Regions from separate parts of the Simiduia curdlanivorans genome, predicted to be linked through region 3. Evidence: predicted binding sites of a transcription regulator. Region 3 holds the regulator's gene; each other region holds the start of a gene.
The links. The regulator FliA, encoded in region 3, starts transcription of late flagellar genes. The targets are predictions, from matches to a motif close to TAAAGTTATNNNNNNNNCGGCCGATANCC.
Positions count from the first base shown of each region.

Region 1: the regulator FliA is predicted to act here: its motif matches at 7,699-7,727, upstream of flgM (flagellar biosynthesis anti-sigma factor FlgM).
Region 2: the regulator FliA is predicted to act here: its motif matches at 9,085-9,113, upstream of fliK (flagellar hook-length control protein FliK).

Region 1 covers NZ_JAUFQG010000006.1:84,077-94,775, forward strand. The annotation lists gene QWY82_RS14245 (flagellar basal body rod protein FlgF) at 1-341, opposite strand, end outside; gene QWY82_RS14250 (flagellar hook-basal body complex protein) at 494-2,956, opposite strand; gene QWY82_RS14255 (flagellar hook assembly protein FlgD) at 2,977-3,687, opposite strand; gene flgC (flagellar basal body rod protein FlgC) at 3,702-4,136, opposite strand; gene flgB (flagellar basal body rod protein FlgB) at 4,139-4,543, opposite strand; gene QWY82_RS14270 (CheR family methyltransferase) at 4,788-5,630, opposite strand; gene QWY82_RS14275 (chemotaxis protein CheV) at 5,694-6,644, opposite strand; gene flgA (flagellar basal body P-ring formation chaperone FlgA) at 6,860-7,570, shown strand; gene flgM (flagellar biosynthesis anti-sigma factor FlgM) at 7,875-8,171, shown strand; gene QWY82_RS14290 (flagella synthesis protein FlgN) at 8,243-8,722, shown strand; gene QWY82_RS14295 (flagellar regulator YcgR PilZN domain-containing protein) at 8,728-9,465, shown strand; gene QWY82_RS14300 (hypothetical protein) at 9,749-10,699, shown strand, end outside.
Region 2 covers NZ_JAUFQG010000004.1:2,549,641-2,560,339, reverse strand. The annotation lists gene QWY82_RS11220 (hybrid sensor histidine kinase/response regulator) at 1-2,296, opposite strand, end outside; gene QWY82_RS11215 (2OG-Fe(II) oxygenase) at 2,622-3,323, opposite strand; gene QWY82_RS11210 (hypothetical protein) at 3,535-3,687, opposite strand; gene QWY82_RS11205 (DsbE family thiol:disulfide interchange protein) at 3,777-4,304, opposite strand; gene QWY82_RS11200 (heme lyase CcmF/NrfE family subunit) at 4,321-6,297, opposite strand; gene ccmE (cytochrome c maturation protein CcmE) at 6,287-6,766, opposite strand; gene ccmD (heme exporter protein CcmD) at 6,777-6,989, opposite strand; gene QWY82_RS11185 (heme ABC transporter permease) at 6,991-7,731, opposite strand; gene ccmB (heme exporter protein CcmB) at 7,773-8,456, opposite strand; gene ccmA (cytochrome c biogenesis heme-transporting ATPase CcmA) at 8,449-9,072, opposite strand; gene fliK (flagellar hook-length control protein FliK) at 9,347-10,699, shown strand, end outside.
Region 3 covers NZ_JAUFQG010000004.1:3,108,114-3,118,812, forward strand. The annotation lists gene flhA (flagellar biosynthesis protein FlhA) at 1-86, shown strand, start outside; gene flhF (flagellar biosynthesis GTPase FlhF) at 110-1,561, shown strand; gene QWY82_RS13800 (MinD/ParA family protein) at 1,592-2,416, shown strand; gene QWY82_RS13805 (RNA polymerase sigma factor FliA) at 2,420-3,172, shown strand; gene cheY (chemotaxis response regulator CheY) at 3,280-3,663, shown strand; gene QWY82_RS13815 (protein phosphatase CheZ) at 3,689-4,462, shown strand; gene QWY82_RS13820 (chemotaxis protein CheA) at 4,494-6,770, shown strand; gene QWY82_RS13825 (protein-glutamate methylesterase/protein-glutamine glutaminase) at 6,856-7,890, shown strand; gene QWY82_RS13830 (flagellar motor protein) at 7,892-8,632, shown strand; gene motD (flagellar motor protein MotD) at 8,638-9,675, shown strand; gene QWY82_RS13840 (ParA family protein) at 9,725-10,519, shown strand; gene QWY82_RS13845 (chemotaxis protein CheW) at 10,519-10,699, shown strand, end outside.

The DNA of each region.
Region 1 (10,699 bases), on a different contig from region 3:
AATACGCCGGTGGCATCTATTTGAAAATTACCCGCTCTGGACATCATTTCGCGACCGTCTGGCAGTTGAACCACAAAATAGCCAGCGCCGTTTATCGCTACATCCAATTCATTGCCGGTTTCATTTAAAGCGCCTTGGGTCAGGTCTACCGCTGGCGTTTCCGTTAACGCATAGGCGCGCGTCGGTAAACCGTCACCATAAAAGACGGGCATAGCCCTCGCCTGCGCGAGATCGGCTTTAAAACCCTGGGTATTAGCGTTGGCCAAATTGTTGGAGTGCGCTGTCTGCGCACGCATATTGTGCTTCGCACCGGTCATTGCTAAATACAAAACCTTATCCATATCCCCTCCTAACAAACGACAATTTTTTGCGCTTGTATTTCGTTATGAAGAGAATTGCAATTATGGTGCCAGAAATAGAAATACGCGGGGACTAAAGCAAGAGGATGAAACTAACCCAACCCTGGCGTTCAGCAGGATTGGGCTAGTCAAGATTAGCGCAGGTTAATAATGGTTTGGGTTACAGCGTCGGCTGTTTCTATGGTCTTTGCACTTGCCTGGAAATTCCGTTGGGCAATGATCAGATTAACCAATTGCTCCGATAAATCCACATTCGAGTCTTCCAACGCGCCGGAATTGATGATGCCCAATGCCGCGGTACCGGGCGTGCCAATCTGTGGGATGCCAGACTCGAAGTTTTCCGCCCACATGGTATCGCCAGCAGGTTGTAGGCCTTGCACGTTGGCAAAATCAGCGATGGCAAGCTGACCCAAAACCTGCGCCTCACCGTTGGTGAAGCGGGCAAACAAGACACCTTCGTCATCCAGATCAATGCCAGAAAGCCGCCCCGTGGTGTAACCATTCTGATCCACGTTATTCACGGCAAAGCTACTACCGTACTGAGAAGTGCCGTCCATAGAAACTTCCATGTTCGAACTGGTTGGCGGCTCGACAACCGGTAATGCGCCACCCTGTAGCCGGTTTTGCGGCCCAAGTGCGCCGTTTGGATTACCGTTGTCATCCAATGGCGTCCAGTTTGAAATTAAGATTTGGTCACTCGACGCGGTATCCAAAGCACCGTTGGAGTTAAAGCGTAAATTAAACGAGGCCTCAGTCGGCAACACGTTGCCGGGTGGTGGCAAGGTTGTGTCTGGGTCACCCACATCGACGCCGTCAACTTGAACATACATTAACCAATGGTTGGGAGACGTCGCTGGGTCATTGGGATCATAAGCTTGACGGACGAAATATTGGGTCATTATGTGACTATTACCCAATGAATCGTAAACATTCACTGACGTTGTATGGTTATAGGTGGTTTGGTCCGTAGGATCAAATTGATTAATGACAAAAGGCGTGAAGCTGGTACTGGTAAATGGACTGTATAAGCCAATCGCTGGCGGATTTGGATTGTTGAGGGTATAACCTTCATCAAGAATGAGATCAATTTCACCGCCCACCACCACGCCGTTTGCTGTCGCACTGGTATTGCCCACGGCGACGCCGTTATTACTGGGGTCAGCCTCTAAGGTTTGCGAAGGAACTGCGGCGTTACCGAGTACTTCTAGCGTATCGCCATCGGTAGTAGAGGTTATGGTGAAAGACAGATCATCGCCGATATTCGACGTTATAATAAGATCGCCGGTCGTAGCATCAAGCTGAGCCGTCACGCCAGGCAGGGTCGAGTTGGACAGGCCATTGATTTCTGCGGCTAAGCTTGTTAAATCATTCGACGTTAGCGGCACATTATTTAAATTAATAATCATATTGCCAGCAGCGTTTGAATAGCCGGCATTCACCAAGCGCGCCGTGGTTGTCGCCGTAGCGGTCACGCCGGCTAAGGCGTTCATCTCCGATGCAATTTCAGAGGCCGTTGCGCCAGCGGCACTAGTGTAGGTTACTGTTTGATCCGGCCCTACAATATCGATGCCTTGTTGCGGGTAACCATTATTGACCGCTGGGGTGCCGGAATTATCCTGTATGGTGCCAGCGCCAATTGCGCCAGCTAAACCCAAGGTACCAGCGTTGGCACTGGCGTTGGTCGCCGTTACTTGCGCCGCTTCACCACCTTGCAGCGCTTGAAACTCTAAATGAAAATTACCGCCACCATCGTCCACAGCCACAGCCAATACATCGATCGGTGTTTGAGGCAAGGTAGGCGAAAATATTTGCCCATTAATAACGCCTTCCAGTGTTCGAAGATCGTTAAAATTATTGATATTGGCCGGCACGCCGGAAGCGGTATTTAAGGTAATGGATACGGTGCCGTTGTTACCGGAACCAGCACCGGCTAATTGTAAATCAAAGGTAATGGTGTTGGCGTTGAAATCAAAGCCGGCGCCGGGCAAGGCAAAATTAGCTGAATCTACCGTGGAGGTTGTTGGCACTTGCAAGCCGGCCTGAGTTACGGCGATAGCATTGCCATCGGTTAGCAAAGTAGAGCCAGAGCGCTGCAGCACCGGCGCGTTTGCATCTAAATTTAAAGCGGAATCAACGAGCGTGGTTTGCCGCGGCGCCTGATTCCCGGTTTGGATTTGCATGTCGCCAAGAACGCCGCCAACAATGCCATTGATGTCGGCGCCAAAACCTTGCAGGCGGGCATTCGAGTTGGTAACGATATAGCCATCTTTATCGAGCCCAAAGGTACCGGCGCGGGTATACAACCTGTCGCCCCCCTGATCGACAATAAAAAAGCCCGCCCCACTAATCGCAAGATCCAGCTCATTTTCTGTGAAGCTGATATTACCCTGGCTAAATTGCTGAGATACCGCTTGTAACCGAACACCGCCGCCGATGGTATTTACCCCGGAGCCTAAAATGGTTGTCGCGTAGACATCACCGAACTCTGCGCGCGACGATTTAAAACCCGTGGTACTGGCATTGGCGATATTGTTGCCGGTGATCTTAAGGTCGGAGTTTGCTGCACGAATGCCGCTAAGAGCTGTGTTAAATGGCATTGTAATCTCCCACTAGAATACTAGTTAAATTGCTTTACATCAGACATTGCAACAGGGCCAATGCCAGCCAGATTTAAGGTCAGTTGACCGCCTGAACCAATCGTCACGCTATTCACGTTTGCACTTAAGGCTGTGTCTAACTGTGTCGGCTCGCCGTCTACACTCGCCATTACTTCAAACCGATAAACCCCGGCCGGAACGCCTTCGGGTTGACTGCTTTGCCAATCGAGCATTTCGCCGTTAGCCTCTAAAAACATACCGTCCCAACGAAAAACAACCTCGCCTGCCGACTGGTAACCAAGAGGAATGGACTCAACCAATGCGCCAGTTTCGCCGTAAATATTGATGGTCATGTCACTGGTTGAGGCGGGTAATTCAGCGCTTCCACTGACCACATTACCCAACTGCAAAGTGGCTGAATTTGTTGGCACTGTGACACTTCTGCCCACGAGTGCCGACGCCTGAAGCGCTTGATTAGACATCATGGCCGATGAGAAATTAGAAAAGTTAGAATTCAATTTTTCTATCTCCTCCAGCTCACTAAATTGCGCCAACTCGGCAATAAATGCCGTGTCGTCTTGAGGGCTCAATGGGTCTTGATTCTGCATCTTGACCATTAGCAGCTCGAGAAATTCAGCCTGACCCAACTCATTGCTTTTTGGCTTGTCGGTATTTTTTGATCCAATGTTCAGGTGATCTAAAACACTGCCAACATCACTGATACTGCTCATAGCGCTGCCCTCACCTACTGACCAATCGTTAATACGCGTTGCATCATCTGCTTCGCGGAGTTCATGACTTCCACATTGGTTTGGAAGCTTCTCGACGCGGAAATCATATTGGCCATTTCTTCAACCACATTAACGTTGGGGTAGAAGACGTAGCCCTCTTCATTTGCCAAGGGGTGATTGGGCTCATAGCGTTGCTGCAGCGGGGCATCGCTCTCGACAATACCTAACACCTGCACGCCACCCTCTACTTCACTAGGTGAGCCCATTAACAACTTGCCATTGGCTTGGTTAAAAGCCGTGGTAAATACGGGATGCCTGGCGCGGTAAGTTTGGTCGATACTCGAACTGGCCGACTCGGCATTGGCCATATTACTGGCCGTGGTATTAAGCCTAAGGCTTTGTGCGTTAAGGCCCGAACCTGCAATTGAAAATATGGAATCTAAAGACACGATTACTCTCCCCGAATTGCCGTCATTAGGCCTTTGAATTTGCCGTTTAGCATGGTGAAACTCGCCTGAAAGCCCAGTGCATTTTTCATGTAGGCGCTGTGTTCTATTTGCTCTTCCACCGTATTGCCATCAACTGACGGCTGGATGGGTGTGCGATAAAGCAGATCGTTTAAGCTGGTGATTGTTTGACCTTCGATATGACGGGCCTGGGTGTTTTCCAGCTCAAAAGTTGAGCGCTTTTGACCGGACAACTCTCGCGACAAAGCCGCCTTAAAGTCGAAATCACGGGCCTTGAATTGGGGTGTATCGGCATTGGCTAAATTATTGGCAAGCAGCTCTGCACGACTTGCTTTTAGCGCAAGAGTGGTTTCAAAAAATCCGGTTGCTTGTTGAAAACTAATCGCCATAACGCCCTCTGCTCTATCTTTGCTTTCAATCGGCTGTAGATAGGGTCGAACACTCCAATAGTGTCTTGCCTGTTACGCCTTCGCTTTAACACTCTAATAAGAATGCAACAGCTGTGCCAACGGCTGACACACGTATCAAGTAACTGATTTAATTAGAAAAAGGCAACCAATGACTTATTGCTGAGGGGAGTAAGTTTGGGCTAAGCGGCAACTTATTACCGCTGGCTAATCACGCTGTATGGCATCATTTTGCCCGGTACAGGATACCAGGGTTGCAGTGTACCATTTCAAAAAACTCGGATGCCCCGGCCAGGCCCTCGGAAGCACCTAAGAAAAGTACGCCGCCCGGGTTTAAGTTGCGGTGTATTCGTTTCAATATATCGAGCTTTAACTCATTGTTAAAATAGATCAGCACATTGCGGCAAAAGATAATATCGAAACTGCCTAGGCCGCCGTAGCTGTCTTGTAAATTCAGCGTACGGTAATTAATTCGACGGCTAACCTGCGCCTTAGCACGCCAGCTATCTTCCCCTAGCTGGTCAAAAAACGCATTTAACCGTTCCACCGACAAGCCGCGCATAACCGACATTTGATCGTAGGTAGCAGCCTTGGCAATTTTTAACATGCTGGGCGACAAGTCCGTGCCAGTTATATTGACGTTTACTAATTTCTTCGGACTAAGACGCTGATACTCTTCCACCGCCATGCTTATGGATAAGGGCTCTTGGCCCGAACTACAGGCAGCAGACCAAATATTGATACTGCTTTTTTGCCCAGCGAGCTCCGGAAAAATATGGCTTTTCAACATTTCAAAGGGATAAGTATCGCGAAACCAAAAGGTTTCATTGGTGGTCATGGCATCGATAACAATATCGCGCAAGGGCGAATATTTATTGCGCTCAAGTTCCTGAACCAGTTCACCCAAGTCTTTAAAGTTGTGGTGCGAAAGCAAGGGGCTGATACGTGTTGTGACCAAATACTGTTTACTTTCGGCTAGGTAAATACCGCAAGCATCGTGTAAGAAATCACGAAACTTGGTAAAGTGCGCGGAATCTAAAAAGGTTTGAGACAAGCCAATAATACTCATGTGGAAACAGCGCTGACAGTTTAACCCGGCAGCGCTGTTATTCTACGTTAATGACCAACAGGTTTATTCTTCATCCAACATACTTTCACCGCACATTGACTTCACTCGCTCATTAACACGCCGCGCCAGGTCGTCGGGGTGAAATTTAGCGAGGAAATCATCTGCGCCTACTTTTTTAACCATTGCCTGATTAAATACGCCGCTCAATGAAGTATGCAGGATAATATGTAGATCCTTTAACGCGGGGTTGCCACGCACTTCGGCCGTAAAAGTATAGCCATCCATTTCCGGCATTTCGATATCAGAAATCACCAACAGCAATTCCTGAGTCACGGTTTTCCCTGCCTCGATCAAGCTCTGCAGAAACTCCAGCGCCTCGCGGCCGTCTTTACATAGCGTTGTTTGCAGCCCCATAGATTCAATAACCCGTTGGATTTGCTTACGGGCAATCGTGGAGTCATCGACAATAAGCACATGTTTCTGCACCACCCGCTCGGCGATACCATCCTCAATCACACCGGCCGTAATTTCTTCGCTAATAGGTGAGACCTCTGCCAATATTTTTTCGACATCGATAATCTCTACCAGCTGCCCCTCTACCTCAGTGACGGCTGTGAGGTAGTTTTCGTGACCGGAGCCCTTTGGTGGTGGATGAATGTGCTCCCAATTCATATTGACAATTCGCTCAACCTTGCTCACTAAAAAGCCCTGAGTTGAGCGATTGTATTCTGTGATAATAACGAAACAGTTTTCGAGGTTTTTTAACGGGCCATGACCTGTTGCCAAGTTCATATCCATAATCGAAATGGTGCCGCCGCGAATATGTGCAACACCCCGAACCACCGGGTGGCGCTTAGGTATTTCATTCAGTGGCGGGCACTGCAAAACTTCCTTTACCTTGAAAACGTTGATGCCATACAGCTGCTTTCCCGCTAGGCGAAACAGCAACAGCTCTAGCCGGTTCTGGCCGACTAGCTGGGTTCGTTGATTAACGCTGTCTAAAACGCCTGCCATTACGGCCCCCGACCAATTCTTGTTGTGGTGTCAGTGTGGTGTCTGTGTATCAGTACCGCTATAAACATAGTTCATATAACTCAATTGCGCACAACGGCATACATGTTGCACTCAGCCTTATATAAACCCGAATACGCCAAATTACTGTCGTCTCGAGTTGTTGTCGGCATAAAGACAAACTCCTTGAGTGTTTAGCAAGCATAGGTCATAAATTCGTGAAATTATTGTTAGGTCTATTAAGCGCGCTCTTTATCCTCTTTACGTCAAGCCCTAGTGGTGGCGAAGAGCGCTGGCACCCTATCGACAATATTGCTAAAACGGTCGATACCGCACTGGCAAGCCATTACTTGGGGCTCTACCCGAACTACGATATTAAAATTACCGTCAACGCACCCGACAATCGCCTTAAATTCCATCAGTGTGACAAACAATTGACGGTGGACACGCAAAACCTGCCCGCTAGCGGGGGCAACGCAACGGCACAAGTGAAATGCGCTGGCCACACACCCTGGTCGCTCTATGTCTCAGCCACTATCGAGATATGGGGTAACGCCGTTACCGCCAATACCAGTATCGCCCGTGGGCAAGTTATCGACGAAAGCAGCTTAACCTTAGCCCGCACCAATATTGCCAGCATCCGCAAAGGTAGCTTGCTCAGCATTGAGGATGCCGAAGGGCTTGAAGCACGCCGCGCCATACGGCCGCATCAAGTGGTGAGAAGCCAAGATTTGATTGAACCATTAGTGATTCGCAAGGGCGACGCGGTCCAGGTTGCGGCGCTACTGGGTAGCCTCCGGGTGATAACCCCCGGCACGGCACTCGGAAATGGCCGCGTTGGCGAACATATATCGGTTACCAACAACCGCTCAAACCGAAAAGTTCGGGCTAAAGTTATCGCTGAAGGCCTTGTTGAAGTGCCTTTGTAAAGGGCTATAAGGTAGCGCGGCTATTGGATGCGCCGGATTTTAACCTTATCTGCCGACAACCTAGGTTAAAATCGCGCCCTGAGCTGACGCCCGTCGCGCCGGCGGTAAAAATAACGGTTAATTTCCACTAAAGATCTAGGTTGGCCTGCCGATAACCGAGCAAGAAAGGTTGATTTATATGAGAGCTTCGAGTCCAGAAGCCAGTAGGAGCCACGGTTTACGCAATATTGCATAATATTTCGTGGCGCCGTGAATCAGATCCAGCGTTTACATTTAGGGTTAAAAAAGGGTACGAGAGGTTCATATGATTATTGATCCCAAAGCTGGGCTAACGGGCCTTAGCAGCCAACAAAGCCAACGCGCTAGCCAAAAGCCCGAAGGCGAGAGCGGCAAAGCAGGTAAAACTGATGCCCCAAAATTGGATAGCGTCCAATTGAGCGACCAAGCCCATAGCCTGAAGCGCCTCGAAGACAATATTGCCGCAGCGCCCGCCGTCAACGAAGACAAGGTGGCCGCCTTGCGCGCCGCTATCGCCGACGGCAGCTATCAAATCAATGCCAATAGCATTGCCGAAAAAATGCTTGCCAGTGAAGGCATTTAAGCGATGACTTTTCTTCTGTAGGCATAGTTCTTGCTGCGCTTAGGTATTACTAGGCGCAATGAGGAACTGACATGGCCACCCCACTCCCCTTCAAAATTGCTCAAACTGTCCAACAAGAATTAAATGCGGCTAACGCACTTTTCGCGCTACTGCAGCAGGAATCAGATGCCTTAGGCAGTCGAGATACCCAATTGCTGGCAACAATCATTGAGCGCAAAAATCAAGAACTGGTCAATCTTGCGCAGGGTGCGAATAAACGCTTTGCCATTCTCACGGAACAAAAACTCGCCCACAATCAGCAGAATTGGATGCTCTTGTTAGGGCGCTGTAGAGATGAAAAATTACTCCAACAATGGCGCGCCTTGGAGCAACAAATTAAGGCCTGTAAACAAGAAAATGAAACCAACGGCAAGCTGTTGACCCGAAGCCAGCGGGTGCTTGCAAAACTCACGGGCGTGTTGCGTGGGCAAGTGGAAAATAATCAAGAACTGTACAACCGAAAAGGCAGCCATAGCGCCGCAAAGCGCAATTTAACCTATGCCCAGGCCTAGTAATCATGCCTGTTGATCATGAAGAAGCACTCGAGGCGCAGCACCTAAACGATGCTGAGGATATCTACCGGACCCTCAGGGCGCTGCAGCTACAAAGAAGTCTCCTTACCGTGACACTTGCCGGCAGTAAAAACATCGGCAGCAGCTTGGTGCTTGAGACTGAGCTAGATAGCCACACCCTGTACATCGATCAACTCAGTGATTCAGCGCTACAAGCTCAACTCGCGCCAGGCCAAACGTTGTTATTGCGTGCGAGTTACGGTGGCGTACAAGTGAGCGGGCTTTTCTCCATTATGGCGATCAGCCGCGATAGTGACGCTATTCAGCTCGCCTTTCCCAGCGAGCTGATGCACCGGCAAAGACGCGCCGCCTTCAGGGTGAATTTAACCGCACCACTCACCACCATCCAGCTTAAAGGGAAAGATAGAGCCGAGCCTCTTGAAGGCGTCATTGTCGATATCTCTGCGGACGGGCTTGCGGTTGAATTCGACAGGTTCGTACGCCCACCTATTATGCCAAGTGAATATTTCCAACATTGCCATTTCAGTTATAACGACGAGGAATGGGAACTAGGCCTGATAGCCAAACACCCCAGCTTCGATAAACAAACCAGTAAATACCGCTGCGGGTTCAGCTTTCGCAGCCTATCTTCGAGCCAGAGTAAATCCATTAATCAATGGATTCTCCAAACCCAGCGCTATAAACAAAAGCGAAGCGCACTTTACCCCAGGCCTAAGTCATAGGCATGAGAGATAAAGATCGTCTAACAATCTAAAAAAGCCACCTAAATAGCCACTCTTTTGTCGCTAAACAGAGCACTATGGCTCAGTTGAGCGATGCAAAAGTTACCGATAATTAACCTTAGGCGACACTTGAAAGACAAAATATCAGTCACAGCGCAATTTTTGAGCATTTAAGGTGCGTTATTAAACACTTCTCGCCTATTGCGGCGAGAGCGACATCCGGCCACGCCCTTGCTGTAGAATCCGCCCCCTTAAACCCCCAGCTTCATCGGAGCCTGTCATCATGTTGTTTTATCGTACTGCGTCTTTCTGCTTAGCACTGGCTGTCTGTTTTACCTCGCAATGGGTCTCAGCGAACACCAAAGCAGAGCTCACTGCAGCACTCAACAACACCCAAGCCAAACTGGAAAACAAAGAAACCAGTATTGCAACCTTAGAAAGTCGCCTTTCTAGCTATGCCAACAGAGAAACAGATGCGCAGGAAAAGCTCGAAAAAGCAAAAGCTGAGCTAACCGCTGCCCAACAAGAACTTACCCAAGCAAGAGCCTCCACCGGAGATGAAGCGGTGGTGCAACAAGAGCTCGCCCAAAAGAAGGTTGAACTTGCCTTAAACGGCTTGGAAAGCCGTAAGAAGCGCCTGGAAAGCACCTCAGAAAAGCTAACAAGCCTCAACACCGAACTAAAAGCCGCTCAGGCAGACCGCCAAACACTCAAAATTAAATCGGCCACACTGGAAACGCAGATTGCGGCAGTAAGAAATACGCCGAGCGCTCCCGCACCAAAGGCTACGCCAACGAAACCGGTTTACACAACTGCACCGGTCACGCCTACGCCGGCGCCCATCGCCTTAAAAGAACCCGAACCAGCGGTTAATACTGTAGCCGCTACCGTTCAAGCCGCCGTCGAGCCAGCGCCAGTCAAAGCCGATACACCGCCGACAGCCCAAGAGCGTTATGCGCGTGACGAGATGAAAGCCTTAGCGGCCAAAACTAAAGGCGCCGATACCTCAGGATACCGCCAGTTTTCTGAGCTCTATGTCGAGGCAAACAACAGGGACAAAGAAGAGCTCGAGTTCCTAGGTAATAACCAGTACTACGGCGAAGTTAAATTAACAGCGGGCAGTAATAAGTTAGAAATTCGCAACCGCACCTTTAAAGTCAACGTGCCGGACGACCAAGAAGGCGATATTTTTGTCGTCATCTACGATGCAGAAAACCGCCAAAAAGCGCGCTTT
Region 2 (10,699 bases), 560 kb from region 3:
CCACCGCGCGCCACTCGGCCTTAGGGGGTAAATACCGGGTTGCACTAACCAACAACAGTGGCAGCCTAAGGCTAGAAATATCGCTCAACGCTTGTGCTAGCTCAACACCGGAGCCATCCGGCAGACGCAAATCAACTATCGCCACATCAAACGCCCTATCTTCTGCCAACGCTTGCGCCACCAAAGTTAATGCCTCCCCTTTCGTGGCGCAGGTTGTTACTTGCATACCCCAAAGCTCGGCGCGCACCTTCGTGGACTCACAGAAACTTGGGTGATCATCCACAACCAACAAACGCAACTGATCCAGCTCCCGACATTCGTATTCAGCCGCTTCCGAATCCGAATTGAGTGGTAAACATAGCGGAAAACTAAACCAAAAGGTCGAGCCTTTAGCCTCTTGGCTGGCAACACCCACCTCGCCACCTAGCAGCTGAGCAAGTTGCTTACAAATTGACAGGCCGAGGCCTGTGCCACCAAAATTTCGACTGATGCTAGTATCGGCCTGGGTATAGGCGTTAAATAGATTTTCCTGAACCTGCGCAGTCATTCCAACACCAGTATCGATTACTTCTATCCGAACAAGCGCGTCAGTTTTAATGGCCTCGCCTTCTCCTTGAGCACAAGCATCTGCCCTAACATCCGCAGCCGCAGGCTGATCCGCAGTCAGTGAAACGCGCACAAGAATTTCACCTTGCTGAGTAAACTTGATAGCGTTACTCAGAAAATTTAACAGAATCTGGTGTACACGATGCGGGTCACCGACCATTAGCCTTGGCGTTTCCGCTGTCATATAGGTATTGATCTCAATGCCTTTTTCGACTGCGGCCAGGCTAAAGAGCGCCGCGCACTCATCGATGACAGTTTCTAAATTAAAACTGATAGCCTCCACCTGCATTTTTCCAGCATCCAGCTTCGAGTAATCCAAGATATCGTTGATAACAGAGAGCAAAGCTTTACCGGATTGGTGAATAGTATCAACATAACGCTGCTGAGTGTGATCGAGCTGGGTGTCTCTTAACAGCTCCGACATACCTAAAACGCCGTTCATAGGTGTTCGTATTTCATGGCTCATGGTGGCGAGAAAATTGCTCTTTACCCGCGCTTCGGCTTCGGCCGCAATGGCCTTAGCGCGCTCCGCCTGCGTTTGTTCTTTTAGCCGATTAAGTTGACCGCCCACCCCGATAGACAAGAACAACATCTGGATCAAAAATGCACTGTCCACACCAAATTCTCTCAACAGCAACCGGCCTGGCAGATTGAATAAATCAGCCAAAACCATCATAAAGGCCGCCAGCAAAATAAATGAGAATGACAGAAGATAGTTTTTAGCCGAAACGGACTTTCTGCTCACCAATACCGCAGGCACTATTAAATTAATCACAGAAAGCACTAGCATTCCGTAGGTTTGGAAAAATAAACCCACCTTAACGCCAAAAATTGCCGTAAGGATACAAGCGAAGGCGAAAATAACTGACATCACATCTTGGCTTAACCACATCCACCGGGACCGCTCGTGCAAGTTTAAATAATACTTAGTGAACTGACACAGCGCGATGGCGGCTAAAAAGGTAAAGTAATAGAAGCCGTTTAGCTTGCCATCAATCCAAAAATTATCAGGCCAGAGGTAAAACAAACTCCCGTTACTTGAACCATAGAGGAGAAAAAAGCTGCTAACCCAAATGGAATAGTAAACGTATATTTTTTCTCGTGTTTTAAAGCCCAATATTAGGTTGTAAATGAGCAAGCCAATGACCATGCCCCAGAAAAAGAACTGGAAGCCATTGCTTACATAGGCTTGACGAAGCACCTCATCATAGGTCAGCAGCTTGGGTGCACTCGCATTGCGCGAGGGAACGTCGTATCTCAACCAGAAGGTACGAACCTCACCGGCAGCGATTGTGATTGGAAAAAATATACCTGCTTCAAATAGAGGGCGGGCATGAATCGGTTGACTGATATGAACGCTAGCGAGCAATTCTTCTGGATTACTGGCCCATAAATCCACTTGCCGAGCAACAGAGACACCGGCATCAAGTACCAGAGAACGGGATTGAGCTGACTGATTAAGAACCTCAAATTTTACCCAGCGCACACCATCAGTCGACGGCAGAAAGGAGGCTTTGTCACCGGCCGGATAAAAAGCTTTGGTTTTAATTTGTTCGAATGTAAGATTTGGATCAGTATGCTCATTGAGAAATAGATGTGGCTGTAAATCACCGACGGCGTGGGCTTCTACGAGCGCTAACCCGGTTGCCTGCTTAGCTTGCAACGGTGCAGACACCAATAACATAGCCATAATAAAGAGGCCTGAAACACAAGGCACTAGCCTATTTTTTCGGTAAAAGCGCATCAACAACAATCGCATCCATTCCACCACCATCATTGGTTAACCAACTGCCACCTCGCTAAGCGCCTTGATTATAGTGCGGTTCTTGCTAAGCGTCGCTCTGTATGCACATTAGAGGGCGTCAATACAAGCACTTAAATGCCCAATTAACTGGGCTAAACAATTGAATTTAAAAGGAGAATAGGAAGAGTATTAGCAGGAAAAAAGGCACTTCACAATATTTCGTCTGACTCAATCTGTGGATACAGGCAATACCTTCTTCTTTAGTCTTTCATCACTTGCCGTACAAGTCCTCAGCAGCTCTAAACAACACCCAAGAGGTTAAAATATACTTATCGCCACTCTGAGGAATTGCGCCTTTATGAGTGTGGGTAAAGCCGCCCGGAAAAAGCACTAAGTTACCAGCCTTCGGTTTTAACTTGATATTTTGATAAATAAACGCCGTTTCGCCACCCTCCGCGACATCATTCAGGTAATACATAAACACTAACGCTCGGTGCAAGCTTTCTTGTTGAGGGTCGGTTGGATGGGGATAAATTTCCGAATGCCAATGATGATAACCGCCCTCGCCACTCGGGTATTTTTGTAAATTAATATGACCTAATCGGTAAATACTGCGAATCACATTCAACAATAGCTGGTCGTCAAACTGGGCAATGTTAGCATGCGTAATTTGACTGGGCTGCTGGGTTACCGGATCTAATACTGTGGGTGAAACAGCGCCGGCAATGATGGAAGGAAAACGCTTTACGTAATGCAATAAGCCTTGATAGGTTATCTGTTGCAGACTATTCAGCTCAGGCTGCCAGTCAGCTTGCTCATTTAACACTAAATCCAAGCTGTGCTTTTTGCTAAGGTCGACACCCTGCCCTGTTTGCCCAGCACGCGCCTGACCCGATGCCTCAAACTTATCAATCAGGTGCTGGCACGCCTCTGCACTTAATGCCTGTGAAAATTCTTGGATGAATTTGGCCATCTGCCCCACTTCTTTTATTCTAATAATAAAAAGCCGTCGCAACCTCACAAAGCGGCGAGCGCGATAGCTAAAGCTCGAGAACATAAAAGCTAGAACTGTAACAGCAGAACGCCATTACTGAAAAGGTTGTATGGCAATGATTTGCATCGCCATACTCAACTCAGGCAGGTTTAGTCATGTCACAGTCAGAGTTTTAACTGCCTGCCGCAGGTTACTTAGCCTCGGTATTGGGATGGTCTATCGCGTCACAATCTTGCTTGAAGTGACGATAGGCATAGCGCCCAACATACCAAACCACAGCACAAGTTGCCAAAACAATAACAATCCCGTAAGCCACAACACCGTCCATATACATAGCATTCACTCCTCTATTACCATGGTTCTAGAGTAGCGAAGTGAAGGCGTGCAGGTTTTGATCAGGATCAACAAAATGTCGGCTAGGCCAGCGCTTGATTAGTTGCCAAGGCTTTGCATTAACGGCTGTAATTTTTCTCGCCACACGCGCTCATCCACAACGCCCACGTGCTTGTAGCGGATAACGCCAAGCTTATCCACCACATAGGTTTCAGGCGCGCCAAACACGCCCAGATCTAGCCCCATGCGACCATCGGCGTCAATAATCGAGAAGCTATAGGGGTTGTGCAGCGTCTCTAACCATTTTTTGGCTTCCGCTGTGTCGTCTTTGTAATTCAGGCCGATGATGCGAACGCCCTGCTCGGCTAACTTAACCAAATAGGGGTGTTCGACGCGGCAGGAAATACACCAGGTGGCCCAAACATTGAGCAGTGTTACCGAACCGTGAAATACCGATTCGGTGACTTTTTCAGCGCCATTTTCCAGTGTCGGTAGCGCAAACACTGGCATGGGCTTATCCAATAAGGCCGACGGCATAGCCGCAGGATCTAAGGCCAAGCCGCGCCACAAAAAGCCGGCTAACACAATAAAAACCAGCAGAGGTAAAAATAGTTTCAAACGCTGCAAAATAACCTTCCTTAATTTAAGCCTTGGCGGGCACTGACGCATCGGCGCTGGCGCTTTCTGACACGCGGTATCGATAGCGCTTGTCCCAGAGTGTCATCACACCGGCAAAACACATAAAGATTGCCCCCAGCCAAATCCAGCGCACGAAGGGCTTAAACTGCACGCGCACGGCCCAATCGCCGTTGTCGAGCGGCTCGCCCAAGGCGACATACAAGTCCCGAAAGAAGCCGGCATCGATAGCGACTTCGGTCATCAAACTCCCACCAGAGAGGTAGCGGCGTTTTTGTGGGTACATAGTGGCGATTGGCTGGCCCTCAGAGGACACGATAATATGCGCTTCATCGGCCAAATAATTAGGCCCGCGCACTTGGCGCAACTCAACCAACTCAAAGTGGTAGCCTTCTATATCGAGCGAGGTTCCAGCCGACAGGCGCACATTGCGCTCTTCGCTATAGATAGATACAAAGGCCACCCCCATCAGGGTAACGGCCATGCCTAAGTGCGCCAAATGCATGCTGAAGAAACTCAGGGGCATTCTGCGCAAGCCGTGCAAAAAGCTATGTTGGTGCTGCGTTTTATTCAGCAAATCGCGCAGCGCCGCCAACACCATCCAGCTAGCAATAGCGACAGCGATAGACGCCTGCCACTGATAAGGCGTTTCGTACAGCCAGGGCACAATTACACCAAGCACCAACGCGCCGGCGAAAGGCCAAGCCAACCAGCGCAGCAATTTTTCAATCGGTGTGCGCTTGTAGTGGGTCAAAGGCCCAATTGCCAATAGCACACACAACACGCCCATGATGGGTATGAAGAAGGCATTGAAATACGGTGGACCAACGGAAATTTTGCCCCAACCTAAGGCATCGGCAATCAGCGGGTAGAGCGTGCCCAGTAACACCGTCGCGAGCACCACAATCAACAACACATTGTTGGCCAATAAAAACCATTCGCGCGAAAGGCCAACGAAAGACACCGAACTTTTCACCGCCGGCGCTCGGAAGGCGTAGAGCGTGAGCGAGCCGCCAATAACGATTAACAAGAAGGCCAAGATAAACAAACCGCGCTCTGGGTCTGTGGCAAAAGCGTGTACCGAGGTAAGCACGCCCGAGCGCACTAAAAAGGTCCCCAATAAACTTAAGGAAAAGGCGAAGATGGCGAGCAACAAGGTCCAGCTTTTAAACACGCCGCGCTTTTCCGTGACCGCTAAGGAGTGAATCAACGCCGTGCCCACCAACCAGGGCATGAAGGAAGCATTTTCCACTGGGTCCCAGAACCACCAACCGCCCCAGCCGAGTTCGTAATATGCCCACCAGCTACCAAGCGCGATACCGATGGTGAGAAAGGCCCAGGCTAGGTTGGTCCAAGGCCGAGACCAGCGCGCCCAAGCGCTGTCTAAGCGACCAGAAATCAAGGTAGCAATGGCAAAGGCAAAACTAACAGAAAAACCCACATAGCCCATGTACAGCATGGGCGGATGAATAATCAAACCGAAGTCTTGGAGCAGCGGATTTAAGTCGCTGCCCTGCCCCGGTGGCGACGGCAACAGGCGATCAAAGGGGTTTGAGGTGAGCAAGGTAAAGAGCAAAAAGCCCACCGAAATCATGCCCATCACCGACAAGACGCGGGCGCGCATATCCATGGGCATATGACCAGACTTTACCGCCACGGCGAAAGTCCAAACGGTTAGAATCAACACCCACAGCAGCAGGGAGCCTTCGTGCCCTCCCCATACGGCGCTGAGTTTAAAATACCAAGGTAAGAGGCTATTGGAATTATTGGCCACATACTTAACAGAAAAGTCATCCACGTAAAAAGCATGACTCAAACAAATAAACGCTACGGCGACGAAAACAAATAGGCCGGTGGCGAGGGATGGTGCCGAGCGCATAAATAATTCGCGCCCGGAGAAACTGCCTATTAACGGAATCGTCGACAAAAATAACGCGAGCCCGAGCGCCAAAATGAGCGCGAAGTGACCTATCTCAGGAACCATAATTTAGTACTCCACAGGTTTTCTGATGCTCAGCACCCTGCTTTTCTGCATTTTTCGCCATGGTGTCAGCCACTTCTGGCGGCGTGTAATTCTCGTCGTGTTTGGCCAACACTTCGCGCGCGGCAAACACGCCGTCGCTGTGCAATTGGCCATTCACCACCACCGCTTCGCCCTCGGCAAAGAGATCCGGCAAAATACCTTCGTAGGTCACTTTAACCTCGGCAATGCCATCGGTAATGGCAAAGGAAACTTGCAACGAGCTTTGGTCGCGCATGACCGACTTAGGCACCACACAACCACCGGCGCGAATAGTGCGATCTATGGGCGCCTCGCCATTGACCAATTTTTCCGGCGGGTAAAACAAATTAATATTTTCGCGCAGGGCGAAAACAATCAAACCAACGGCAATGGATGCAAACACCACCACAAAAAGTACTAACATCAAACGCTGTTTACGTAACGGGTGCATGACTTAAATCCTATTGGGAAGACGTTGCCGCGGCGTGATCTTGACGGGCTTTTTCAATGCGGGCCAAACGGGCCTGTTCGGCCAAGGCATCGCGGTGTAATTTTAATGGCCATAGTACCAGCCAAGCCAGCACCAAAAGCGTGATGACCACCACCGACCAAACAAAAGGCCCGTGTGTGCCCATGGCGATAAAACTGTGCAGCGAATCAAATTGAAACGTCATATTACTGGCCTCCACTGAGCGCGCGCACCCACTGGGTTTGACGCTCGCGGTTAACAATTTCGGCGCGGGTGAAAAGGATCAATACCAAGGCGTAAAAACAATACATGGCGATAATCATCACTAACAGCGGGTACCACATTTCTGGATGGATAGTGGAATTTGATGTGAGCTTCAAGGTGGCCGGCTGATGCAAGGTATACCACCAATCCACCGATTTATAGATGATGGGAATGTTTACCGTGCCCACTAAGGACAAAATGGCGCTCGCGCGCGCGGCAGTCTGCTGGTTTACGAAAGACGCCTGCAAGGCGATTACGCCCAAATACAGGAAAAACAAGACCAGCATCGAAGTAATGCGCGCATCCCACACCCAGTAGGTGCCCCAGGTTGGCTTGCCCCAAATAGCGCCCGATATTAAGGCGAGAAAGGTCAAGGCCGCGCCAATGGGCGCCGCCGATTTCATCACCATATCGGCCAGTTTCATTTTCCAAATCAAACCGATGGCGCCATTGATGGCCATCACGTAATAACCCGCCAAGGCTAAAAATGATACCGGCACATGGATATAGATAATGCGATAGCTGTTGCCTTGTTTGGCATCCATGGGAGCAAAGCCCAAGCCCCAGACCAAACCCAAGGCGAGCAAAGAAAACGTGACCAACGCCAGCCATGGCAACCAGCGGCCGGTATTTTCGTAAAACCAGCGCGGAGAACCCAATCGATAAAACCATTGCCAAGCCACGTTACGTCCTCACTAAAATTTTATCGTTGTCATTTGTAGGGTTATCCCTCACTGGAAATACGCAGAGCACCAGCCACCGCAAAGGGAGCGGTGGCAACCGCTAAGGCCAATAGCGCACCCAAAATTGCCAACTGCCCAGTATGGGCGAAACCTTCAATCGCCCGACTCACACCATTGGCACCAAATATCAACACCGGCACATAAAACGGCATGATAATGAGCGAAATAAGTAGCCCGCCCTTGCGCAAACTCACGGTCAAGGCCGCACCTATGGCGCCAATAAAGCTCAAACAGGCGGTGCCAATCAATAGCGACATGATTAACGGCACATAGCCCTCAGCCGGGAGCGATAACATAAGCCCCAAGAGCGGCGACATCAAGGTTAACGGCAAGCCAGTCACCAACCAATGCACGGCTATCTTAGCAAGCACCAATAGCGGCAAGGGATGCGGCGAAATAAGTAGCTGATCGAGGCTGCCATCGTCCATATCAGCGCGAAACAAAGCGTCCAGAGAGAGCAAGGTTGCCAGTAGCGCCACCACCCAAATCATGCCCGGCGCCAAAATCGCCAGAAACTTCGCATCCGGGCTGATACCCATGGGCACCATAGTGATTACCAACAGGAAAAAGATCATCGGATTGGCCCAATCGCTGCGGGCGCGATAGGCAAGTTTTAACTCGCGCGAAAACTGCTGCGCCAAGGCGCGCGCCAAGGAGTCAGACAAAGCGCACCTCGGGTTGATAGTCGCCTAAGGCCAATACCTTGAGAGCGTCAATGCTCGGCTTCTGGTGCGTGGTGATAATTACACAGCCGCCGGCGGCGGCATGCGCGACAAAGCGCTGCTCCAGCGCCGCCACGGCTTGAGTATCTAAGGCGGTAAACGGCTCGTCGAGAATCCATAAGGGCTGAGTGCTCAAGGCTAATCGCGCCAGTGCCACGCGGCGAAGCTGGCCGGCCGACAGGCGGTAGCAGCCAACATCCTCGAAACCGTACAAGCCAATGTCGGTCAACGCTTGCTCAATTTGAGCACTAGTGGATTCCGGGCAGTAAGCCATTAAATTTTCGCGGGCCGTGAGCGCGGTTTTGATACCGGGTTGATGGCCAATATAGAGCAAAGCGCAGGCAAAATCGTAGCGACACTCGCCGATCGGCCGCCCTTGCCAGAGCAATTCACCACCAAATTCCCGCGAGATGCCAGTTAACTGGCGCAATAAAGAGGTCTTGCCAACGCCATTAGGACCTTCGATATGCCATATCTCACCGGCTGCAAAGCTGGCATGCAGGCCCGCGAACAACAATCGATTGTCGCGTTCGCAGCTGAAGTCCCGTAGTTCTAGCAAGTACCCACACCATTGATTAAGACTGACCCCTGCCGATAACAAGGAGCGAGCTATAGTAAAAAGGGTTTCGATTATAACCAGCCCCTAGGTCACAATCACCTCTTAAAACCCAGATCAAAAAGCTAAATGTGACCTAGGGCCAATTGATGGGACCACAATGGCCGCCTATGTGGTTAAAAAAACAACAACTTGCTCGACGAACGGTTGAGAAATTTGCCGAGCCCCATAAATACAAACGCGATACGCGACCGACATCAGGAGCGGCAAATCATTCATGGCCAGCCACATTCCCAGTAACACGGCACCCGCGGCTAGCAGCTCCACAAGCAGCACAGCCTCGGGTAATATCGCGCAAAGTCTTGCTGCCGGCGCTTCACTGTGGGCCAAAATCAGCCAAATTCAGCCTATCAACGCCGAACTTAGGCCCTTAGCCCAACAAACTCTTGAAAAAGCCTTTGCCCTTGGCGCACATCCAACGTCCTTGACTGGAAGCGCCGAGCTCAACTCAGCCAAGGGCCTGCTGGCGGCCATCGCGCAGCAAGCATCCAGTCGGTCGAAACAAGGGTCGAACCTAAGCGCAACCCCAGGCACCAGTCAGGCGCAAAACCCTCTCGGGCAATGGGCGCAATTACTGCAGGCCAAACAGCTATTTCTGGTACAAGCGCTGTTGCGCGGCCAGTCGATTAACATGATCACCGATCAAGCGCTAACCCCAAACAGCCGCGTTCAAATTCAGCTGGGGCCACAGGGCTTGAGCCTAGTCGCGCAACAAGCGCCGGCCGATCAGCAACAAGCCCAGCCGGCAAATACCAGCGGCAAGCTAAACCCACTGAACCCGTCCGATAGAAACGCCCTGCAGGCCCTGTTGCGCCAAGCCTTGCCCGCACAACAATCGAGCGCAAACGCGGTAAAGGCGCTGCAACTTTTGATCGACCAGATCAACCAAAACACAGCCAACAAGCCTGCCAGCGCTGGCCAAAAAACCCTGCTTAACGCGCTGCAATCACTGACGCAAATCCTGCCGGCAAATACCAGCGCGCCAGCGCTTAAAGCGGCGATTAACAACAGCGGTATTTTCTCTGAAGCAAAACTGAATCAATTACACCAAGGGGCTAACCCGCAAGCAGCAAATGTCGACGCCATTAAAGCCCCAGCACAAGACAGTAAACTACAACTCTGGCAACTGTTTGCCCTGCTGTCAGACAGCCCGCAAGTCCCCAGTTCAGCCGCTGAGGCAGCAAAACCCAACGCGCTAAAGGCGTCCAATCTGGCTCAACAGCTACTTAATTTACTCGGTATTTCACTGGAAAAAATGCCCCAAGCCAGCGCCGAGAAAACCCAACACAAACAAGCGCTGACAGAAATTGGCAAGCAGTGGCTGGCCAAAATAACGGCGCAACAGTTGGCCAATTTAGTGGATGAACCGGACAGTAAAACCTTAAAAAACCTGACCATTGAGCTACCGGTGCGTATAGAGCAACAGGTCACACCGCTGCAATTACATTTCAGCAAACATTGGCTCGAAGAGGAACAAGAAAAGCAAGGCGCGGCCAGCTCAGAAACAGACAAAAAACGCGACATCGTTTGGCAAGTCACCTTGAGCATTAACGTGGAAACACTCGGCACC
Region 3 (10,699 bases):
CCTTTGTGCCAGAAATTGCGGTGTTAGCCTACAACGAGATTCCACAAACTAAGCAAATAACGATTGTCGCAAGCGTTGGCGCTTAGTTACCTGAAGCCAGGAGAATTCTATGGCCGTTAAAAAGATCATTGCAGCCAATATGCGCCGTGCCCTTGAGATTGCACGGGAGCAGTTAGGTGATGACGCGATTATTCTCTCTACCCGACGGCACCCGGATGGCATTGAAATGCACGCCACGGTGGAGGCAGCGTCGCGCTTTCCCGAAGAGCAGCAGGCTTTTGCCGAGCAAAAACACGATAGCCCAGCAGCCACTTTGCCGCTCGGTAGCGACAATGCCTGGCAACACCAACACCTTGTCTCCGAAGCCGTTTCACAGGCAAAGCCGGCACCAAGCGGTCAGGCGCGCCCTTTTGGCGGCAAGACTGGCTCTCAGTTAGCCGATGAAATCGAAATGGCTCGGCAGAAAATGCTGGCGGCTAAGCGCAAGGAGCAGGGCACTCAAACAAACCAACCTGTTGTGGCTGCCGATAGTAACGAGAGGGCTGATGTGTGGGCATCGCAGCTAGCGAAGAAAAGCGTTCCAGTCACTGCACCTAAAGACATGAGGCCCAGACCCGCCGTCGAAGACACTTTCTCACAGCAAGCGGAAATGTCCCGCTTGCATCAAGAGCTCAGTGAAATGCGCGCCATGCTACAGGCAAGGTTGCAAGAACCCCATTTGCACAGGCCCCTAGTAGCCACTGAATTGGTGAGCAAATTTCACAGCTTAGGTTTGCCCGATTTTCAAGCGGAGCGGCTAATAGCGTCAGTTAATACCGAACTGCCTGTAGCGAAAGCCTGGCCAGAAGCGTTGGCGTTGCTTTCGCAGCGCATACCGACGGCGGGCAGAGATGTGATTGAAAGTGGCGGGGTATTTGCCTTCATCGGTCCCACCGGCGTGGGTAAAACCACAACCTTGGCTAAGCTTGCCGTGCGTTTTGTGATCAAACACGGTGCCGAAGGGCTTGCCATTGTCACTACAGACAACTATCGCCTAGCGGCTCACGAACAATTAAATGCCTTGGGACAAATTCTTTCTGTACCCGTAAAAGTGGTATCTGAGGGCGAGTCGCTACAGCAGGTTCTCGTTAACCTCAGCCATAAAAAGCTGGTGTTAATAGACACAGCCGGTCTGCGCCATGGCGACCCTAAACTGAAAGCCCAGCTCGAACAGCTGCGCAGTGCCGGCAAGGTGAATAGCCTGCTGGTGATGGCGGCAAATAGCCAGTTGCAGATGTTAAAAGCGAGTTATCATGCCTACGGTGCGGCGCACCCATCGGCCGTCATTTTAACCAAGCTCGATGAAACACCTTCCCTTGGTGAGGCGATCGGACTGCTATTGCAGCACCGCTTGCCATTGGCTTACACCACCGACGGCCAAGAAATTCCAGCCGATATTCAGATAGCGAAAGGCCATCAAGTGGTGGCTAAGGCAGCACAGTTTGGCGCGCAAAGCCATGTGGAGGGTAAATTTGCGGCATCGGCCGAATCAAGTCGGCAGGTTCAATCCGAACAACTATAATCAAGGCAAGACTCATTTGTAGGAGTAGTCATGGGGCACCATCCAGTTCAAGTCATAGCGGTAACCGGCGGCAAGGGTGGCGTAGGGAAAAGCAATATATCGGTGAATATGAGCATAGCACTCGCGCAACTCGGTCGCAGGGTCATGCTGTTAGACGCTGACCTAGGGCTTGCCAATGTCGATGTGTTACTGGGCATTCGCGCGAATAAGACGCTCGCCGACGTGCTTTCTGGCGAATGCTCTTTGCGCGATGTGCTGATCAGCGGTCCCGGAGGGGTTAGGATTGTGCCCGCGTCGTCCGGGGTTCAGCAAATGGCTTCCCTTAGTAAACAGCAGCATGGCGCGCTTATTCGCGCTTTTAGCGATATTTCGGATCAGTTGGATGTGTTGGTAATCGACACAGCCGCAGGCATTAGCGATACCGTGGTGAGTTTTGTACGGGCTGCCAACGAGGCGCTAGTGGTGGTCTGTGACGAACCATCGTCGGTGACGGACGCCTATGCACTCATTAAGTTATTGCATAGAGATGCGGGCATGCAGCGTTTTCGCGTGGTGGCGAATATGACGCGCTCTGCCAATGAAGGCCAATTGTTGGTCAAGCGTTTGCAGCAAGTGTGCGACAAGTTCCTCGACGTAGCCCTACAATTTGAGGGCTCTGTGCCCTTTGATGAAAATGTGCGCAAAGCCGTGCAACACCAGAAAGCCCTGGTCGACTATTCACCGCAATCGAAGGCATCGATTGCCATCAGATCTTTGGCAAGCCGAGTTTCAGAGTGGCCATTACCGAAAGCTGCGTCAGGCAATTTGGAGTTTTTTGTTGAGCGTTTGCTAGAAACATCGGAAGCAGGCGTTTGACCGATGGCAGCAGTTGAGGGGTTAGCCATGTACGATCAGGCAAGTCGCGAAGCCAGTGATCCCATTCGAATCGAAGATTATGCGTCTCTGGTAAAGCGTATCGCCTACCATCTCATGCTTAAAATGCCTGCCAGTGTGCAGGTTGACGATCTTATTCAGGCCGGCATGATTGGATTAATAGAAGCGGCCCAGAAGTTTGACCCGTCCAAAGGCGCGAGCTTCGAGACCTATGCGGGTATTCGTATTCGTGGCTCAATTATGGATGAGACCCGAAAAGGTGACTGGGTGCCTCGTTCCGTTCACAGAAATGCCCGCCGCGTGGCTGAGACAGTACGCTACTTAGAAGCTAGATTAGGGCGTACGGCGAGCGAAAAAGAGATCGCCGATGAGCTCTCTGTCAGCCTCGATGAATACCGAAGCATTCTGCAGGATACCTCTAGCAGCAAGCTTTTCAGCTACGAAGAGTCTGCCGGCGACGACGATTCAGTGCTCGACGAGAAGCCCACGTCCATAGGCTTAGAGCCCCCCACAGACGCTTTTGAGCGGCAGGCGCTAAAGCAATCGCTTGCGCAGGCGATAACCCAACTACCCGAAAGGGAACAATTGGTACTTTCTCTGTACTACGACGAGGAATTGAACCTAAAGGAAATAGGCCAGGTTCTGGGTGTGAGCGAATCCCGTGTTTCTCAAATACACTCTCAGGCAGCCGCACGGCTAAAGGCCAAGCTTTCCGGTTGGCATAGAGACACCGATTAGACCAAACAGCAATAAAATGAACGATTTAATGACTAAAACTGGCTAGTAGTCATCCAGCTACTAGACTGAAAGTTGAATGGGGTCCAGCAGGTACGACGGAGGTTGCTTTGGACAAAAACATGAAAATTCTTATCGTTGATGACTTTTCAACAATGAGACGCATCATCAAAAACCTTTTACGTGATTTAGGCTTCAGTAATACGCAAGAGGCTGATGATGGCGCAACGGCACTTCCCATGTTGAAATCGGGAGATTTCGATTTTTTGGTCACCGACTGGAATATGCCTGGCATGACAGGTATTGAACTGCTCAAACACGTTCGTGCTGACGAGCGCTTAGCCGCGCTACCGGTATTGATGGTGACGGCCGAAGCGAAGAGAGATCAGATTATTGAGGCAGCTCAAGCTGGTGTGAGCGGCTATGTGGTCAAGCCTTTTACTGCCCAAGTACTCAAAGAAAAGATAGACAAAATTTTTGAGCGCGTTGGATAACCCCTAAGCAGTGACAAAGGCAGCCATGAATAACGAATCTGAAGATCTGGGCAACCAAGAGTTTGTGTCAGAGCTTCGTGATTGCGCCAAACTCCTGATCGAAAAACTGGAAGGCGACAATTACGAAGATGCATCCAAGCTGATCGAACAAATTATTGAGAGTCGCGACCGGCACCTGTTTAACAGAGTTGGGAAACTTACTCGTGGCTTACACACTGCCATCCGTAATTTTAATATCGACGCACCCGTATCAGAGGCAGATAGCCTCACCGATGCAAGTGACCGATTAAATTATGTATTAAAGCTTACTCAAGATGCAGCTGACAAAACCATGGATAAGGTCGAAGCGTCTGCGCCGATTGCCATGGACCTAGGTCGCGAAGCAAACTCCCTTAAATTGCAATGGCAAGCACTGATTCGTCGTGAATTAAGCGCGGAAGATTTTCGCGAGCTTTATAGGCGTATGGATCAGTTTTTGGATCAAATGGAAACCGGTGCTGGAATCTTAAATGCCAATCTTCAAGATATTATTTTGGAGCAAGGCTACCAGGACTTAACCGGACAAGTGTTGAAGAAAGTGATTGGATTGGTCTCGGATGTGGAAACCAGTCTGGTAGATCTAATGAGACTGGCAGGCCAAGTAGAAGAAATTACAGGAATTCAAATGCCCGCCGATAACCAAGTTGCGGCAGGTAAAGATACTGCTGGAGAAGGGCCACAAATTCACGCAGATAAACGCGGTGACGTGGTTTCGGGCCAGGACGATGTCGATGACTTACTTTCAAGTCTCGGATTCTGAGTTTAAACCTTTGCTAGTTAAGGAGCGCTGAATGGGCTTTGGCGATGACGACGATATCTTACAAGACTTCCTAGTGGAAGCAGGGGAGATATTGGAAAAATTGTCGGAACAGCTCGTAGAGTTAGAGCGCCAACCTGACGATAAGGATTTATTGAACGCCATCTTCCGTGGATTTCACACGGTTAAAGGTGGTGCTGGTTTTTTGCAATTGGGTGCAATGGTTGACTGCTGCCATATTACAGAAAATTTATTTGATATTTTACGTACTGGAAAGCGGTCGGTTACATCTGAACTTATGGATGTAGTACTGCAAGCACTGGATGCGGTAAATCTACAGTTTGATGAGGTGCAAAGCCGCGAGCCGTTGACGCCAGCGAGTGCTGAACTGATTCATCAGCTCGAAAGGTTGGTAAATCTCGAAGACTTAAATGACGCCCCTGCAGCGATAGCCGAGGTTGAGCCCGAACCAGCATCCGTCGAAGGGCAAGCGTCAAGTGCGCAAGACGTTGCTAAAGAAGGTGATATCACCGATTCAGAGTTTAACGATCTACTGGATGCGATAGATCCACCTGAAGCAAATCAAGCAGAGGCTAAACCAGAATCTGATGACATTACCGACGACGAATTCGAGGCGTTATTAGATCAATTACATGGTCAAGGTAAGGGTCCAGCTAAAAAGCAACCTGCACCGCAGGTCTCTAGTCCTGCATCTAAAGATGCTGGAAAAGGCGTTGCAGCAAACAGTAACGAAATCACCGAAGATGAATTTGATGACTTACTCGATCAATTGCATGGCAAGGGCAAGGGGCCTAGCGCCGTCGTAAAACCAAGCCCATCTCCGGCACCGGCCGCTGGCGCCAGTGACTTAATTACCGACGACGAGTTCGAAGCGCTTTTGGACGAGCTTCACGGTAAAGGCAAGGGCCCAGTTGTTGCGCCAAAGGCTGAGGCTCCAAAATCAACTGCCGCAGCGAAAAAACCGGCACCCGCAACAACACCCGCGACAACACCGGCTAAACCCGCAGCGAAATCTACACCAGAGCCTGCTGCCACAACACCTGCAAAACCATCAGCTAAAGCGCCGGTTACGCCCGCAGCACCAGCGCCCGCCCGCGATGCCACGCCAGCCCCTGCGGCTGAAACTACGGTTAGAGTGGACACCCAACGCCTCGATGACATCATGAATATGGTTGGCGAGTTGGTGTTAGTGCGAAATCGATTGGTTCGGCTCGGCTTGAATACCAACGACGAGGCGCTAACTAAGGCCGTGAGTAATTTGGATGTTGTCACCGCCGATTTGCAGACCTCGGTGATGAAAACCCGTATGCAACCCATTAAGAAAGTGTTCGGTCGCTTCCCCCGGGTTGTTCGTGATTTGGCGCGCACGTTAAAGAAAGATATTAACCTAGAGCTTCAGGGTGAGGAGACAGATCTAGATAAAAACCTCGTCGAAGCGCTGGCTGACCCCCTTGTTCACTTGGTCAGAAATTCGGTCGACCACGGCATTGAACTACCCGATGTAAGAGAGAGCAAAGGTAAGCCGCGCACGGGAAAAGTTATTCTGGCAGCGGAGCAAGAGGGCGATCATATTCTTCTGTCTATTACCGATGATGGCGGCGGTATGGACCCTGAAAAGCTGCGTGAGAAAGCGGTAGAAAAAGGCATTCTCGATGAAGATGCTGCTCAGCGACTTTCCGATGTTGAAGCTTTTGCATTGATCTTTGCCCCTGGGTTTTCTACTAAAACTGAAATTTCTGATGTGTCTGGCCGCGGTGTAGGCATGGATGTGGTCAAGACAAAAATTACCCAGTTAAATGGTTCTATCGAGATACAATCTAAGCTCAATGAAGGCACGCGAATCATCATTAAGGTTCCGCTCACATTGGCAATCATGCCCACGCTCATGATCATGCTCGCTAATCAAACCTTTGCGCTGCCATTGGTTAGCGTCAATGAAATATTTCATATGGATCTTACTCGCATCAACATTGTTGATGGACAAGAGTGTGTGACTGTTAGAGAAAAAGCCGTACCCGTGTTTCATCTGAAGCGCTGGCTCGTTAAGGGTGGGCGGGATATAAAACAGCCTAAAGCTGCACATGTGGTTATTGTTAACGTCGGAACCCAAAGAGTTGGCTTTGTAGTGGATCAACTGATAGGTCAAGAAGAGGTTGTGATTAAGCCGCTTGGCAAGATGCTCCAAGGCACACCCGGTATGGCTGGCGCGACTATCACAGGTGATGGTGGCATCGCATTAATTTTGGACGTGCCAAGCATGTTGAAACGCTATGCAGGTCAAAAACGATAGTCAGCATTATTGGCGAATATTCATGCAGTTAACTATTGTGGGGATTTTTCATAGCACGTTAATTTATTATTTATGGGGGCGGTAGATGGTCATCAAGGTACTCATTGTTGATGACTCTAATTTTTTTCAGCAGCGGCTGAAGGAAATGATTGGCTCTCATCCTCAATTACAAGTTGTCGGCATTGCCGCCAATGGGCGCGAAGCAATAGAAAAAGCCAAACAGCTAAAACCTGATGTCATCACCATGGACTATGAAATGCCCATGATGGATGGCGTAAGTGCTGTGAAGTTTATTATGCAGGACTGTCCAACCCCAATATTGATGTTTTCCTCCCTCACTTACGAGGGAGCACGGACAACGCTAGACGCGTTAGATGCTGGCGCGGTAGATTTTCTACCGAAAAATTTTTCCGAAGTCTCAAGAAACTCGGAGGCGCTCAAGGCCAAATTACATCAAAAAATAATCGCCATCGCAAAGCCGAAAGCCGACATTTCCATTAGATCTGTAACGCCAGCTAAAATTGTTGAACCAAAACCTTCCGCCGAACCACTTAAAGACAGAATAAAACTGATACTTATTGGCGCCTCAACGGGAGGTCCTTTAGCCATATCAGAAGTTATTAAGGGCTTGCCGAAAAACTTCACTGTGCCCATTATTTTAGTTTTGCATATGCCTGAAAATTTCACGCGAGCCTACGCCGATCGCTTGGATAAGCAAAGCTCACTCTCGGTCAGGGAGGCGGAGTCTGGCGATATACTAAAACCGGGCGTCGTTTATCTGGCCCCCGGCGGGCGCCAGCTAATGCTCGATCCGAGCTTGAAAACCATCCAAGTTATTGCCGGTGATGATCGTGTAAATTACCGCCCTTGCGTTGATATTTCTTTCGCAAGTGCTGCAAAATGTTTTGGTCACCAGGTGTTAGCAATTGTATTGACGGGTATGGGGAGCGATGGAAAAGAAGGCGCAAGATTAATAAAATCGCGGGCGGGAACGGTTTGGACCCAAGATGAGGCAAGTTGCATTATCTATGGTATGCCGCAGGCAATCGTACGCGAGGGTTTATCTGACCGGACTGTAAAGCTTTCTGAATTAAGCGGTCTACTGGTTAAGGAATTATAAAATGGATTTCTTAACCTTAATTGGTGTTTTTATCGGCTTTGCCGCCTTGCTGGGCGGTAATATGCTGGAGGGGGGCAGCTGGAATAGTTTACTCAACGGTCCGGCAGCGTTAATTGTTATTGGCGGTACCATCGGTGCGGCGCTACTGCAAACCCCTAAAGACCGTATCCGCCGCTCCTTGTCATTGTTACCTTGGATTATCACGCCGCCGCCAACACCCTTCAGTGAAGGCGTAAAGCGCAGTGTGAAATGGGCAATGGCGGCGAGAAAAGAAGGTCTACTTGGCTTGGAAACCCTTTCTGAAACAGAAAAGGATTTGTTCGCAAGAAAAGGGCTGCAATTACTGGTTGACGGTAGCGAGCCAGAAGACATTCGCAGAGTGTTGGAAAATGACTTAATCATCATCGAAGGGCGGGATGCCGACGCCGTAAGGTTTTATGAGAGTATGGGTGGTTACGCTCCAACCATTGGCATCTTAGGTGCTGTCATGGGGCTCATTTCGGTTATGCAGAACCTCGCCGATCCCTCGCAACTGGGGCCGGGTATCGCAGTGGCATTTGTCGCGACGATATACGGTGTTGCGTTTGCGAACCTGTTGCTGATCCCTATCGCGAATAAGCTGGCGATGTGCGTTCAAGAACAGAGTCGTTATCGGGAGTTAATTATTGAGGCGATTGTGGCAATTGCTGAAGGTGAAAATCCCAAGGCCATTGAGATGAAACTCAATGGTTACATCCCGTAGTTAACATGGCAAGGCGTCGATCGGCACATTTAGCCGTGAATCACGAGCGCTGGTTAGTGTCTTATGCTGACTTTATTACGCTGTTATTTGCGTTTTTTGTGGTGATGTACTCCGTCTCTCAGGTGTCTGAAACAAAATACCGTGTTCTATCAGATACCCTAGTCAGTACCTTTAAATTCCAGTCGCAAACCCTAAATCCAATACAGGTGGGCGAGCCGAGTCTTTCGAGTGACCCCTCTGTTATTGAAAACACTAAGCCTAAACTAGGCGAGGGGATGGGGGAGGGTGCTTTTGAAAAGCAAACTGACCTACCACACATGGCTGAAAATTTGTCCGAGTCGTTAGCCGATCTCATTGACAGGGATTTGGTGTCCATTAACAGCAACGAATTTTGGCTGGAAATAGGACTAAACAGCAATGTGCTGTTTAGTTCGGCCAGCGCGACGCCAAGCGCTGACGCAAAATTGATTTTCGCGGAAATAGCTAAACATCTCTCGAGCGGCAAAAATCCTGTTCAGGTGGAGGGGTACACCGATAGCGAGCCCATTCAAACCAGTCTTTTTCCGAGCAATTGGGAGTTGTCTGCTGCTCGAGCCAGTGCAGTGGTAAAATTACTTGCTGACAAGGGCGTGGCGCCGGAAAGGTTATCTGCGGTTGGCTATGGAGAATTTCAGCCCATTGCCGATAACTCTACAGAGGCTGGGCGCGCTCAGAACCGGCGCGTTGTGCTGATGGTGGCGAGGGAAAAGCCCGATAGACCCACTCGGTCTTTAGATGACCAGGATGTGAACGCGATTTTAGACGCTGATACCTTCGTTGAAGTACCTGCTTCATTGAAGCAGCCAGCGGCAGAGCCGGCAAAGTCAGCACAGGAGTTTGGGGAGGCCCCCAATCTTCTGCCTGAGCTGAATCAAGCCGTAAACGAAAGTCAACCACCGAGTGAGCCGGCAAAGATTAATGGTCTGCGGGCGATTAAACTTGAAAGCGGTGGCATTTTATTTACCAGTGATCCATCGCGTGTGTCTGAGCAAACTGACGAATAGTCAAACAGCGTCAATATAATGGCGACGTCTTTTTTAAAATGGGGTTATGGTGGAAGTCTGGACCGTGGCGAATCAAAAGGGTGGGGTTGGTAAAACCACTAGCGCAATTACCTTGGCTGGCCTAGCGGCTGCCTCAGGCAAGCGCGTGCTATTGATTGATATTGACCCTCACGGTTCGCTTTCCAGTTATTTTGGCAAAGACCCCGATCATCAAGAGCTAGGCTCCTACAGTTTATTTCAATTCAAGGATAAACTAAGCAAAGAATTCGTTGAGTCACTGCTGCTTCCAACGCCTATGCCTTTAGTTTCCATGATGCCCTCGTCAACGGCTCTCGCGACCCTTGAGCGTCAGGCCATTGGTAAAGATGGCTTAGGTTTAGTGCTAGGTAAAGCGCTTGGGTTGATTTCATCCACTATTGATATTGCAATTATTGATAGTCCGCCATTGCTCGGAATATTGCTCGTTAATGCTCTAGCGGCTTGTGACAAACTGCTAATTCCGGTTCAAACGGAATTTCTGGCCCTTAAAGGCTTAGAGAGGATGACTCACACCTTGAAGATGATGTCGCGCTCGCGTCCAAAGGCAATTGAGTATGCCATATTGCCTACGATGTACGATCGCCGTACTCAGGCGTCAATTTCCAGTTTGCGACACTTAAGAAATCACTACGGCGAGTTGGTTTTTCCTGGGCGCATACCGGTTGATACTAAGTTCCGCGACGCCAGTAAGGGAGGGCAATTTCCGCATATTTTTAGTGCCGAAAGCCACGGCGTTGAAGCCTATCGTCAATGTTTAAAATGGTTTTCTACAATTAAAGCGCCAAACCTTGAGCATGTCTCGTAATGATTAACAACCCAACCGACTCTGTCTGCGATTATCTCGCAGAACTCCTATACGAGGAGACACCTGCGCCTGAACCAGAACCTGCGCTTGCGATGGTGGGCCAAAAGAGTGATCAGCTTGTGGGTCGGGCAGTCGTACAAACGAGCCCTAAGCCGTCGCCAGCTGTGCAGCCCTCCTATT